2 regions of the Sphaerisporangium sp. NPDC049003 genome follow, and region 2 is predicted to be linked to the other one. Evidence: riboswitches for the same ligand, from Rfam matches in the RefSeq annotation. Region 2 holds a riboswitch; the other holds the start of a gene.
What was found. A riboswitch is a leader RNA that binds a small molecule or an ion and turns the genes downstream of it on or off. The one in region 2 is predicted to bind cobalamin.
Positions count from the first base shown of each region.

Region 1: linked by a shared signal. The riboswitch ahead of ACGFIV_RS04655 (ABC transporter substrate-binding protein) and the one ahead of ACGFIV_RS07385 (ribonucleoside-diphosphate reductase subunit alpha) in region 2 are both predicted to bind cobalamin.

Region 1 covers NZ_JBICTU010000003.1:271,222-277,060, forward strand. The annotation lists partial or broken gene ACGFIV_RS04640 (phytanoyl-CoA dioxygenase family protein) at 357-902, shown strand; gene ACGFIV_RS04645 (hypothetical protein) at 985-1,500, shown strand; gene ACGFIV_RS04650 (cytochrome P450) at 1,503-2,717, shown strand; adenosylcobalamin (AdoCbl) riboswitch at 2,819-2,958, shown strand; gene ACGFIV_RS04655 (ABC transporter substrate-binding protein) at 3,003-3,956, shown strand; gene ACGFIV_RS04660 (FecCD family ABC transporter permease) at 4,088-5,131, shown strand; gene ACGFIV_RS04665 (ABC transporter ATP-binding protein) at 5,128-5,839, shown strand, end outside.
Region 2 covers NZ_JBICTU010000005.1:182,222-188,060, forward strand. The annotation lists gene ACGFIV_RS07370 (DUF234 domain-containing protein) at 1-134, opposite strand, end outside; gene ACGFIV_RS07375 (tripartite tricarboxylate transporter substrate-binding protein) at 350-1,312, shown strand; gene ACGFIV_RS07380 (RNA ligase family protein) at 1,335-2,558, shown strand; cobalamin riboswitch at 2,726-2,926, shown strand; gene ACGFIV_RS07385 (ribonucleoside-diphosphate reductase subunit alpha) at 3,043-5,313, shown strand; gene ACGFIV_RS07390 (ribonucleotide-diphosphate reductase subunit beta) at 5,313-5,839, shown strand, end outside.

The DNA.
Region 1 (5,839 bases), on a different contig from region 2:
AGCACGCGGCGTGGCGGGACGCCCTTCGTTGGGGGCGCCGATCTGGAAACGCCGCGTGTCACAAGGGCCGCAAACGAGACAAGCGGCTACTGTCATGGCAAATGCCACGTGGTGAATGATCTACCACGATAATCTGACCAGGAGCAAGATTTTCGGTCAGACAAATCACCGGGACCCGGCTCAATGATCAGTTTCGGACACGGGTCCGCGCCGATGACAGGGGGCTGTGCGGCGGCGATGCCGGGCCGGGCCGACGACTTAAGTGGTCTTGGTCGCAAGAGGTTCCGGCCGCCAGGGGGCGACCTACCGCTACCAAGCGCTTGCTTTAGGGGTGGGGTTGGTTCGAAACTGGGGCAATGGCCACCAATGCTCCGGTCCGCGACGTGACCGATCATGAGGTCGAATCCTTCAAGGGGAACGGCTGGGTACGGCTGCCGCGGCTCGTCGATCCCGCCCTGGTGGACGGGCTGCGCGAGCGGGCGCTCGGTCACCTGCGCGCCCGCTCGCGCGAGCGCGCCACCCTGGTCGACCAGGCGTTCGGCCAGTCCAGGGACGTCGCCGAGTCCGACGAGGCCTTCCACGACCTGGCCTTCGACGCCGCGATGGGCCGGTGCGCCACCCGGCTGCTGCACGGCGTCAGGGGCGTGCGCGTCCAGGTGACGAACCTGCTGATCAAGGAACCTGGCGACGGCGGGCACGGCGCGACCGAGTTCCACCAGGACTTCCCCTGGATGCCGATGGACCGCTCGGCGATGCTGACCGTCTGGCTGGCGCTCGCCGACGTCCCCGCCGAGATGGGCAGCCTGCGGTTCTACAACGGCTCCCACCGGCACGGCGTCCTCGGACGGAGCTTCACCCGCGACGGCGACGACCAGCTCACCCAGCACCCGTGGCTCAAAGCGCTGGAGCTGTCGCCTCCCCTGGACCTGCGGGCCGGCGACGCGACCGTCCACCACGTTCAAGTGCGCATCCGACCACCAGGGCATGACGCCGGGCTGCGAGCGGGTCTTCCGGGCCGTCGCGCGGGCGCACCTGGAGACCGGGGCGCCGATCACCACCCACTCCCACAGCGCCTCGCGGGGCGGGCTGGAGCAGCAGCGGCTCCTGGCCTCCGAGGGCGTGGACCTGACGCGGGTCGTCATCGGCCACGCCGGCGACTCCACCGACCCCGCCTATCTCGAAGAGCTGGTCGCCGAGGGCAGCTTCCTCGGCATGGACCGGTTCGGCATCGAGACGATCAGCTCGTTCGAGGACCGGGTCGCCATCGTGGCGGAGATGTGCGCGCGCGGCCACGCCGGCCGCATGGTGCTGTCCCACGACTCCTACTGCTTCAACGACCGGTTCGACCCCCGGGTCGTACGGGAGCGCCACCCGAACTACCACCTGCTGCACATCTCCCGCGACGTCCTTCCCGAGCTGCGCAAGCGCGGCGTGACCGATGACCAGATCCACCAGATGCTCGTCGAGAACCCCCGCAGGATCCTCACCCCGAGGTCGTGATCATGCAGAACACCTCACCGGCCACCGCCACCGACTTCGACGTCACCTCCGACTGGCACGTCGCCGCGCCGTACGACTTCCTGCGCAGGCTCAGGCACGAACGGCCGGTGTTCCACAGCGAGCACCTGGACGCGTACGTCCTGACCCGCCACGAGGACGTGCGCGCGGCGTACGGGGACGCGCGGCGGTTCTCCTCCGAGGGGTCGCTCACGATCTCGCGGAGCCTCGCCGGCGAGACCAGGAAGGTGCTCGGCGACCACGGGTCCTTCCTGTCCAGCTTCGTGGCCAACGTCGACCCGCCCACGCACACGCGGCTGCGCCGTTCGGTGTCCCGGGCCTTCACCCCGCGCGCTGTCACCGCGATGGAGGAGCGGTTCCGGCGGCTCAACGAGGACCTCCTCGACCGGGTGGCGCCGCAGGGCGGGGGCGACTTCGTCGCGGAGCTCGGGCACGTGCCGTCGGCCAAGCTCAGCGCCCGGTTCATCGGCGTGCCCGAGGAGGACGAGGAGTTCGTCAAGGAGCACGTCAAGGACTGGTTCATGCTGTTCCTGTCGCCGCAGCCGCCCGACCGGCAGCTCGTGCTGGCGCGCAGCTTCCTCGAATACCTGGACTACGTCGACAAGCTGGTGGCCTCCCGCGCCGCCGAGCCGCGTGACGACTTCACCTCGCTGATGACCGGGCTCATCGGAACCGAGCTGTCCCACAGGGAGGTCGTCGAGCTGATCTCCACGATCCTGCTGGGCGGCAACGACACCGTGCCCAACCAGCTCGGCAACAGCGTGCTGAGGCTCCTGCGTGAGGACGCCTGGCCCCTGGCCCCCGAGCTGGTCCAGAACGCGGTCGAGGAGTGCATGCGCATCGACGGCTCCAGCCTCGGCTCCTTCCGGTACGCCCTCACCGACATCGAGCTGCACGGCGTGACCATCCCGGAGGGCTCGCTGGTGCCGCTCTCCACCGACTCGGCCGCGCACGACGAGACCGTCTTCCCCGCGCCGGAGGAGTTCGACCTCGGGCGAGGGAACTCCGACGCGCACATGACGTTCGGGTACGGCATCCACTTCTGCGTCGGGGCCGCGCTGGCGCGCCTCCAGCTCCGTACGGCCCTTGAGGTGCTGGGCCGCCGGCTGCCCGGCCTGCGGCTGGTGCCCGGCCAGCCGCTCGCGTACCGCAAGTCCATCGTCGGGCGGGGCCTGCCGTCGCTTCTGGTCGAATGGTGATCACCCCACGCGCTGCGTTCTGAGGCGCAGCTCGCCTGAGCCGCCGGTCTGGAGTGGTGAGGCTTTCCACCCGTCGTATCCCGTTGCGGCATTGGTTGATACCGTTCGTCTGACGCGCAGCGTGCAGCGAAGTCCGGTGTGAGTCCGGCGCTGTCCCGCAACTGTGAGACCCCTCGGGTCGAGCCAGGTCGCCTGCATGCCGCGCCGACGTCGTCAACCCTCGTGGAAAAGGGTGATCCGTCAGCACACGGGTCTCTCGATTTCCCGGCAACAGGAGGAACTCTCGTGAGGCCCGTACGCACGGCCTTGGCGGGCGCGTTGCTGGGTGCGCTGACACTGGCCGCATGCGGCCAGTCCACCGGCACCGAAAGCACCGCCACCGCCACCGCCACCCCCGCTCCCGCCGCCTCGCAGGATGGCGGCTTCCCCGTCACCGTCCAGGCGGGCAACGGCTCCGTCACCATCGGGCACAAGCCCGCCCAGATCATCTCGCTCTCGCCGAGCGCCACGGAGAGCCTGTTCGCGATCGGCGCGGGACCGCAGGTCATCGCCGTCGACGACCAGTCGACCTACCCCGCCGAGGCCCCGAAGTCGGACCTGTCCGGCTTCAAGCCCAACGCCGAGGCGATCATCGCCAAGAAGCCCGACCTGGTCGTGCTCGCCAACGACACGGGCGGCATCGTGGCCGCGCTGACCAAGGTCGGCATCCCGGTCCTGCTCGAACCGGCCGCCACCAAGCTCGACGAGACCTACGACGAGATCGCCGACCTCGGAGCCGCCACCGGCAACAAGGCCAAGGCCGACGAGCTCGCCGCGGGCATGAAGCGGCAGATCGACGAGATCGTCGCCGCGGCGCCCAAGGACAAGAAGCTCACTTACTTCCACGAGCTGGACAACACGCCGTACTCGGTGACGTCCAGCACGTTCATCGGCCAGATCTACGGGCTCTTCGGGCTCGCCAACATCGCGGACACGGCCCCCGAGGCCGCCGGGGGGTACCCCAAGCTCTCCAGCGAGTTCGTCGCCAAGGCCGACCCCGACCTGATCTTCCTGGCCGACACCAAGTGCTGCGGCCAGTCCAGGGAGGCCCTCGCCAAACGGCCGGGGTGGGGAGGCCTGTCGGCGATCGCGAAGGACCGCGTGATCACGCTCGACGACGACATCGCCTCACGCTGGGGCCCGCGCGTGGTCGACTTCGTCAAGATCGTTGACGAGGCGGTCACGAAGGCCGCCGCCTGAGACCCGATGGGACACCTGGAACGACACGCCCCGTGAACCGGCACGACCCTGGAACGACGCGCCCTGAGAAGCGGCGCGGCGCCGGTACGACGCGCCCTGTGAATCGGCGCGACGCCGGTAGGTCGCGCCCCGTGAGGCGGCGCGACGCCGGTACGACGCGCGCGGCGAGGCTGCGGCCGGCGGCGCTGGCCGCGGCCCTCGCCGTGCTCGTGATCTGCGTGATCGCGGGCCTGATGATCGGCGCGGCCGGCGTCTCGCTCAAGGGCATCGTGCTCGAACTGCTCGACCGGGTGCCGTTCGTCTCGGTGGACTCCGGGCTGTCGCCGGTCGAGCGGGGGCTGGTCTTCCAGCTCAGGTTGCCCCGCGTGGTGCTGGCGGCGGTGGTCGGCGGCCTGCTGGCCATCGCGGGCGCCGGGTACCAGGGCGTGTTCCGCAACCCGCTCGCCGATCCCTACCTTCTCGGCGCCGCCGCCGGTGCGGGCTTCACCGCGACCCTGATGATCGTGCTGATCCAGGTCGACGGGCTGGTGCCGCTCGCCGCCTTCGGCGGGGCGATCGGCGGCGTGCTGCTGGCGTACGCGCTCGGCAACACGGCGGGCCGGGGCGGCGGCACGGCCACCCTGGTGCTCGCCGGGGTGGCGGTGGCCTCCTTCCTGTCCGCGTTGCAGGCCTTCGTGCAGCAGCTCCGCGTCGAGCAGTTGCAGCGCATCTACTCGTGGATCCTCGGGGGCATCGGCGGCGACTGGGCGCAGGTGTGGCTCGTCGCCCCCTACGCCCTGGTGTCGACGGTCGTCCTGCTCGCCCACGGCCGGCTGCTGGACGTGCTGTCGGTCGGCGACGACGAGGCGGTCAGCCTCGGGGTCAACGCGGGGCGCGTCCGGCTCGTCGTCCTGTGCGCGGCGTCGCTGGCCACCGCGTCCGCGGTCGCGGTGAGCGGGCTCATCGGGTTCGTCGGCATCGTGGTGCCGCACGTCGTGCGGCGGCTGGCGGGCGGGTCGTACCGGGTGGTCCTCCCGCTGTCGCTTCTGGCGGGGGCGTCGTTCCTGGTGCTGGCCGACCTGGTCGCCCGTACGGTGCTCGCCCCCGCCGAGCTGCCGATCGGCGTGGTCACCGCGTTCATCGGCGCGCCCTTCTTCGTCGGGGTACTGCGCGCGACACGGTCGGTGGACGCGTGAGCGCCATCGAGGTGCGGGACCTCTCGGTCGCGCTGGACGGGCGGCCGGTCCTGTCCGAGATCGGCCTGTCGGTGGGCGGCGGCGAGTGGCTGGCGGTCATCGGGCCGAACGGCGCGGGCAAGTCCACCCTGCTCCGGGCCATGATGGGCCTGCTTGAGGCGCGCGGCGAGGTCCTGGTCGACGGCGTGCCCGCGCGCGACCTCAAGCCGAGGCAGCGGGCCCGGCTGATGGCGTACGCGCCGCAGAGTCCCATGCTTCCGGCGGGGCTGACCGTCTTCGAGTACGCCCTGCTCGGGCGCACGCCGTACATCTCCTACCTCGGCAGGGACACCCACGACGACCGGGACGTCACCCGCTCGGTCCTGGAGCGCCTGGACCTGTCGGCGTTCGCGACGCGGCCCCTCGGGCACCTGTCCGGCGGGGAACGGCAGCGGGTGGTGCTCGCCCGCGCGCTCGTCCAGCGGGCTCCCGTGCTGCTGCTCGACGAGCCGACGACCGCGCTCGACCTCGGCCACCAGCAGCAGGTGCTGGAGCTGGTCGACCGCCTGCGCCTCGCCGACGGGCTCACGGTGGTGACCACCATCCACGACCTCAGCCTGGCCGGGCAGTACGCCGACTCGATGCTCCTGATCGCGGACGGGCGCCACGTCGCCTCGGGGCCGGTCAAGGAGGTGCTCACCGAGCCGCTGCTCGCCCGGCACTTCGGCG
Region 2 (5,839 bases):
GACTTGCCGACGCGCCGCCGCCCGCGCATGAGCACCGCTCGGCCGGGACGTCCTGCCCGGCCTCCCGCCTCGGTCCGTGCGAGCATGCGCGAGAGCGCGGCGAGCTCTCCCCGCCTGCCGATGAATCCATCCATACGTCCTCGCAGGCACTCATAGGTGAAACACTCATAGATGAGAGTATCAAGTTTGAGTGTCTTAGACCTCGACCGGCGAGCGGCCGGGCCGGGCCGTGTGCCGAGGCTGACGCCGACGCGAGCCCTTTGGCCGGGAGGGCGCTCCTGCCGCACCTTCGTGTGTACATGGTCTGAAGTGGGCATTTAGCCGTATATCGGGGGAAAGGGCATGAACCATGCGTCGACGGGAGGTGCTCGCACTCGGCGCGGGGCTCGTGGCGCTGGCCGCGGGATGCGGGAGCACCACCGGTTCACGCTCGCTCGCCGCGACGCGGCTCTCGATGGTCGTCCCCGGGCCGTACGGGGGCGAGGCCGACCGGGTCGCGCGGGCCCTCGCCGGCACGGCCGAGCGGGCCGCGCTGGCCGGCCAGGTGCGGGTCGTCAACCGCCCGCCGCACGTCGCGCTGACGGAGTTCGCCCGCGCGCGGCGCGCCGACCAGATCCTCATGGCCGAGCCCGAACTGGTCGGCACCGTACGGACCGTCCGGCCCGCGGGCGCCTTCGCCAGGACCACGCCGCTGGCCAGGCTCTGCGGCGAGTGGGAGGTGCTGGTGGTCCCGGTGTCCTCGCGCCTCGGGTCGTTCGGCGCGTTCGCCGACGCGATGCGGCGCGATCCGGCCAGGCTGGCGGTGGCGGGCAGGGCCGAGGGCGGGATGGACCACGTCCTGTTCGGCATGCTCGCCCAGAGCCTCGGCCTGGACGCGCGTCTGCTCCACTACGTGGCCTACCCGACCAGCGACGAAGCGGTCACCGCGCTCTCGGGCGGGGGCGTGGTGGCGGCGCTCGGCAGCCATGCCGGGGTGCGCGAGCGCGTACGGGCCGGAGAGCTGCACGCGCTGGCGGTCTCCTCGCCCGACCGCATCCAGGGTCTGGACGCCCCGACGCTGCTGGAGTGCGACGTACACCTGTCCTGCGCCAACTGGCGCGGCCTGCTCGGTGCCGGTGACCTCGCCGACGACGACCGGGCCGCCCTCATCGGCCTGTGCCACGACATCGCGGACTCGGCGCGCTGGAGGGCGCTGTGCGCGCGGAACGGCTGGACCCCGCTGTACCTGGAGGGCGAGGAGTTCCGGCAGTGGCTGCGCGTGGAGTCCGCCCGGCTGAGCCGGGCACTCGGCGAGCTGGGCCTGCGCGCCTGAGCGGCCACGGCCGCCGGGGAGAGTGTCGAGGCCGTTCGCCGACGCCGACGCCGACGCCGACGCCGTCTCGGTCACCGGCACCAACCGCGTGGCAGCGTCGCGACCGCGTGCGTCGAGCCGAAAACCCTTGTCGTCGATGATCGGTCTGGCTCTACTCTGGCCGGGCGGTGAGGTCTTCGATACGGAAGGGTTGGTCATGGACGTCGAGTGGTCGGTCTACCCGAAGATGGCGCGGCGTGCGGGCCCTGTCCCGCACACCGGCGGCCCGTGGGTGGCCACCGAGAAGATCCACGGCGCGCATCTGGCGGTGGTGTGCGACGGCACATCGGTATGGCCTGCCAAGCGGCGGGTCCTGCTGTCGGAGGCGGAGCTCGACTCCTTCTTCGGGCTGTCGCGGATCTGGCCGGATCTGGCGGTCACGGCCGCCGAGATGGCCCGGTTCCTGCGTGGCCTGGAGGGGTTCGATGGCAACCTGGTGCTCTATGGGGAGTTGGCCGGCGGTCACTATCCGCATCCTGAGGTGACGGCGGTGCCCGGCGTCCAACCAGTGCAGACAGGCGTGTGGTACTGCCCTGATCTGGTATGGATCCTGTTTGACGCGGCCTTCGAGACCGAAGAGGGCGTCGTCTGGCTCGCCGATGACACCCTGCGCCAGGCGGCCGCTCGGGCGGGAGCGCGTTGCGTGCCGCGCCTCGCCGAAGGGGCGCTGTCCACGCTCGGCGAACTACCGCCGGCCTTTTCCAGCCGGCTCCCCGCACTGCTCGGGTTGCCCGCCTTGGCGGACAACCTCGCCGAGGGGCTGGTGCTCAGACCGGCCGGGCGCTGGAAGGCGAGCACGCGGGCCATCCCGCGTCCATTGGTCAAACGCAAGCATCCGCGCTTCGCTGAGGACTCCCGCTATCAGGGTGCCCGGCCGTATGTGCCGCCGGTCGAGGGAGCGGCAGGTGTCCCGGGATGGCTTGTCGCCGAGGCGGTCGAGCGGCTCACCCCGGCGCGTGCGGCAGCGGTGCTGAGCAAGCTCGGACCCGCCACCGCGATCGAACCACTGGCCGAGGAGATCCTCACCGACCTCCTCGACGACCTGGAGGAGGACCTCGGGGGCCTGGAACCCGGACAGCGCACCGCGCTGCGAGGCGCGCTCGCCACAGGCGTCGCGGCACTGGCTCGCATCGATCACGACCACCGTGCCGGGGGTCCCCCGGTCGCGGGGGATGGCGCGGCTGCCGGGGGACGCACAGGGCGATGATCCCGCCGCCCGGCGACGCCGCTCCGGCCGCAACCCCTCTCCCCCTCCAGAGCGCCCTCGATTTCGTGTCACGGTTCGTTGAGGAGGTAATCCATGGTGCGAGTGGCAGTAAGTAACGGCCCCTGACACAACCTGTAGGGGTTGTTGTGGCGGCGCCCACTACATGTAGGATCCTGATCGTTGCTGGTTCGCTCTGCGGAGCGAGGTAAGAGGGAACCCGGTGCGATTCCGGGGCTGCCCCGCAGCGGTGAGCGGGAACGACCGCCGTCACATGAGCACTGGGCAGCGGAAGGCCTGGGAAGCGACGGCCACTAGGCGTGAGAAGACGCCCGCGAGTCCGAAGACCTGCCGGTGACATGTCGTCCAGGCCTCGAGGGAGGGCCGCGGACGGGGTATCCGGCCTGCCCGCTCGGCGCGACGCCTGCCGGTCGTGCTCCGACGCGTGCCCTCCTTGCGGGGATTCGAGCGCAACGAGGGAGAGCACGTGACCGTGACACGCGATTTGCCACTGCCGTACCAGACCGGGGACAGGCGCCTTGCCATCGAGGAGGCCGCCGCCCGGGTCGTCACCGATCCCGCCAACTCCCGGATCGCCGCCGGGCTGCTGGCCGAGGAGATCGCGGACGAGGCGGCGGCGCACGGCGTGCGGACGTTCTCGGAGTCGATCGCCGCCACGCACGCGGCGGGGCTGATCCAGGATGAGCTGGCCGAGTTCGTGCGGGCCAACGCGGACGTGCTGGACGAGCTGGTCGACCCCGAGGGCGACGCGCGTTTCGAGTACTTCGGGCTGCGCACCGTCTACGACCGCTACCTGCTGCGCCACCCCGTCACGCGCGGCGTGCTGGAGGCGCCTCAGCACTTCTTCCTGCGCGTGGCCTGCGGGCTCGCCGGCACGGTGGCCGAGGCCGCGGAGCTCTACCGGCTGATCTCCACGCTGTCGTACCTGCCCAGTTCGCCGACATTGTTCAACTCCGGGGCGCGGCGCCCGCAACTGTCGTCGTGCTTCCTTCTCGACTCGCCCCGCGACGAGCTGGAGGCCATCTACGAGCGGTACGGCCAGATCGCGCGCCTGTCGAAGTACGCCGGGGGGATCGGGGTCTCCTGGACCCGCGTCCGGTCGCGCGGCTCGCTCATCCGGGGGACCAACGGTCACTCCAACGGCATCGTGCCCTGGCTGCGCACGCTCGACTCCAGCGTCGCGGCGGTGAACCAGGGCGGGCGGCGCAAGGGCGCGGCCTGCGTCTACCTCGAACCGTGGCACGCCGACGTCGAGGAGTTCCTGGAGCTGCGCGACAACACCGGCGAGGACGCCCGCCGCACCCACAACCTCAACCTGGCGAACTGGATCCCCGACGAGTTCATGCGCCGCGTCGAGGACGACGGCGTCTGGTCGCTGTTCGACCCCAAGGCCGTCCCCGAGCTGGTCGACCTGTGGGGCGAGGAGTTCGACGCCAGGTACCGCGAGGCGGAGGAGGCCGGGCTCTACGTCCGCCAGCTCCCCGCGAGGACCCTGTACGGCCGCATGATGCGCACCCTCGCGCAGACGGGCAACGGCTGGATGACGTTCAAGGACGCCGCCAACCGGGCCTCCAACCAGACGGCCAGGCCCGGGAACGTCATCCACCTGTCCAACCTGTGCACCGAGATCCTTGAGGTGACCAGCGACGCCGAGACGGCCGTGTGCAACCTCGGCTCGGTCAACCTCGCCGCGCACCTGGTGGACGGCGGGGTCGACTGGGCCCGGCTGCGCTCCACGGTGGCGACGGCCGTCCGCTTCCTCGACCGGTCCATCGACCGGGGCTTCTACCCCACACCCGAGGCGGAGGCCGCCAACCTGCGCTGGCGGCCGATCGGCCTCGGCGTGATGGGCCTCGCCGACGTCTTCTTCTCGCTGCGGCTTCCCTTCGACTCGCCGGAGGCGCTCGCGCTGTCCACGCGGATCGCCGAGGAGATGGCGCTCGCCGCCTACTGGGCGTCCGCGAGCCTCGCCGAGGCGCACGGGGCGCATCCGTCGTACGCCGACACGCGCGCGGCCGGGGGAGTCCTGCACCTCGACCACTTCCCGGCGGCGAACCCGGTACACCCCGCCGAGTGGGCGGAGCTGCGCGAGCGCGTCGCGGTCACCGGGCTGCGCAACTCGCTGCTCCTGGCCGTCGCCCCCACGGCGACCATCGCCTCGATCGCCGGATGCTACGAGTGCGTCGAGCCGCAGGTGTCCAACGTCTTCAAGCGCGAGACGCTCTCGGGTGAGTTCCTGCAGGTCAACCGCTACCTGGTCCGCGATCTGCAGGAGCGCGGGCTGTGGACGCCGCAGGTCAGGGACGCGGTCAAGCGCGCCGACGGGTCCGTGGGCGAGATCGCCTCGGTTCCCGAGGACCTCAAGGCCCTGTACCGCACCGCCTGGGAGCTGCCGCAGAAGGCGCTGATCGACCTGGCCGCCGCGCGGCAGCCGTACATCGACCAGTCGCAGTCCCTCAACCTCTTCATGGCCACCCCGACCATCGGCAAGCTGTCGTCGATGTACGCCTATGCGTGGCGGTCCGGGCTGAAGACCACGTACTACCTGCGCTCGCGTCCGGCGACGCGCATAGCGCAGACCACCGTGGCCGCCGAGTCCACGGCAGGCTCCCCGTCGGCGTCCCCGTCGCCGTCCGCGCGCGGCGCGGACTCCGTCCAGACGTTCGAGGTCGTGCCCGACCTCGCGGCCGTCGCGTGTTCCCTCGAAAACCCCGAGATCTGTGAGGCCTGCCAGTGATGCTGCTCGACCCCGGAATGGACCTGACGCTGCGGCCGATGCGGTACCCCGAGTTCTACGAGCGGTACAGGGCCGCGATCCGCAACACCTGGACGGTCGAGGAGGTGGACCTCCAGTCCGACCTCGCCGACCTCGCGAAGATGAGCCCGGGGGAGCGGCACCTGATCAACCGCCTGGTGGCGTTCTTCGCGACCGGCGACTCGATCGTGGCCAACAACCTGGTGCTGAACCTGTACCAGCACGTCAACGCCCCCGAGGCGCGGCTGTACCTCTCACGGCAGCTCTTCGAGGAGGCCGTGCACGTGCAGTTCTACCTCACGCTGCTGGACACCTACCTCCCCGACCACGACGAGCGGGCCAAGGCGTTCGCGGCGATCGAGCACATCCCGTCGATCAGGGACAAGGCGGAGTTCTGCTTCCGGTGGATCGACTCGATCAACGGGCTCAGCCGCCTCGCGACCCGGCAGGACCGCGGGGCCTTCCTGCTCAACCTGATCTGCTTCGCCGCCTGCATCGAGGGCCTGTT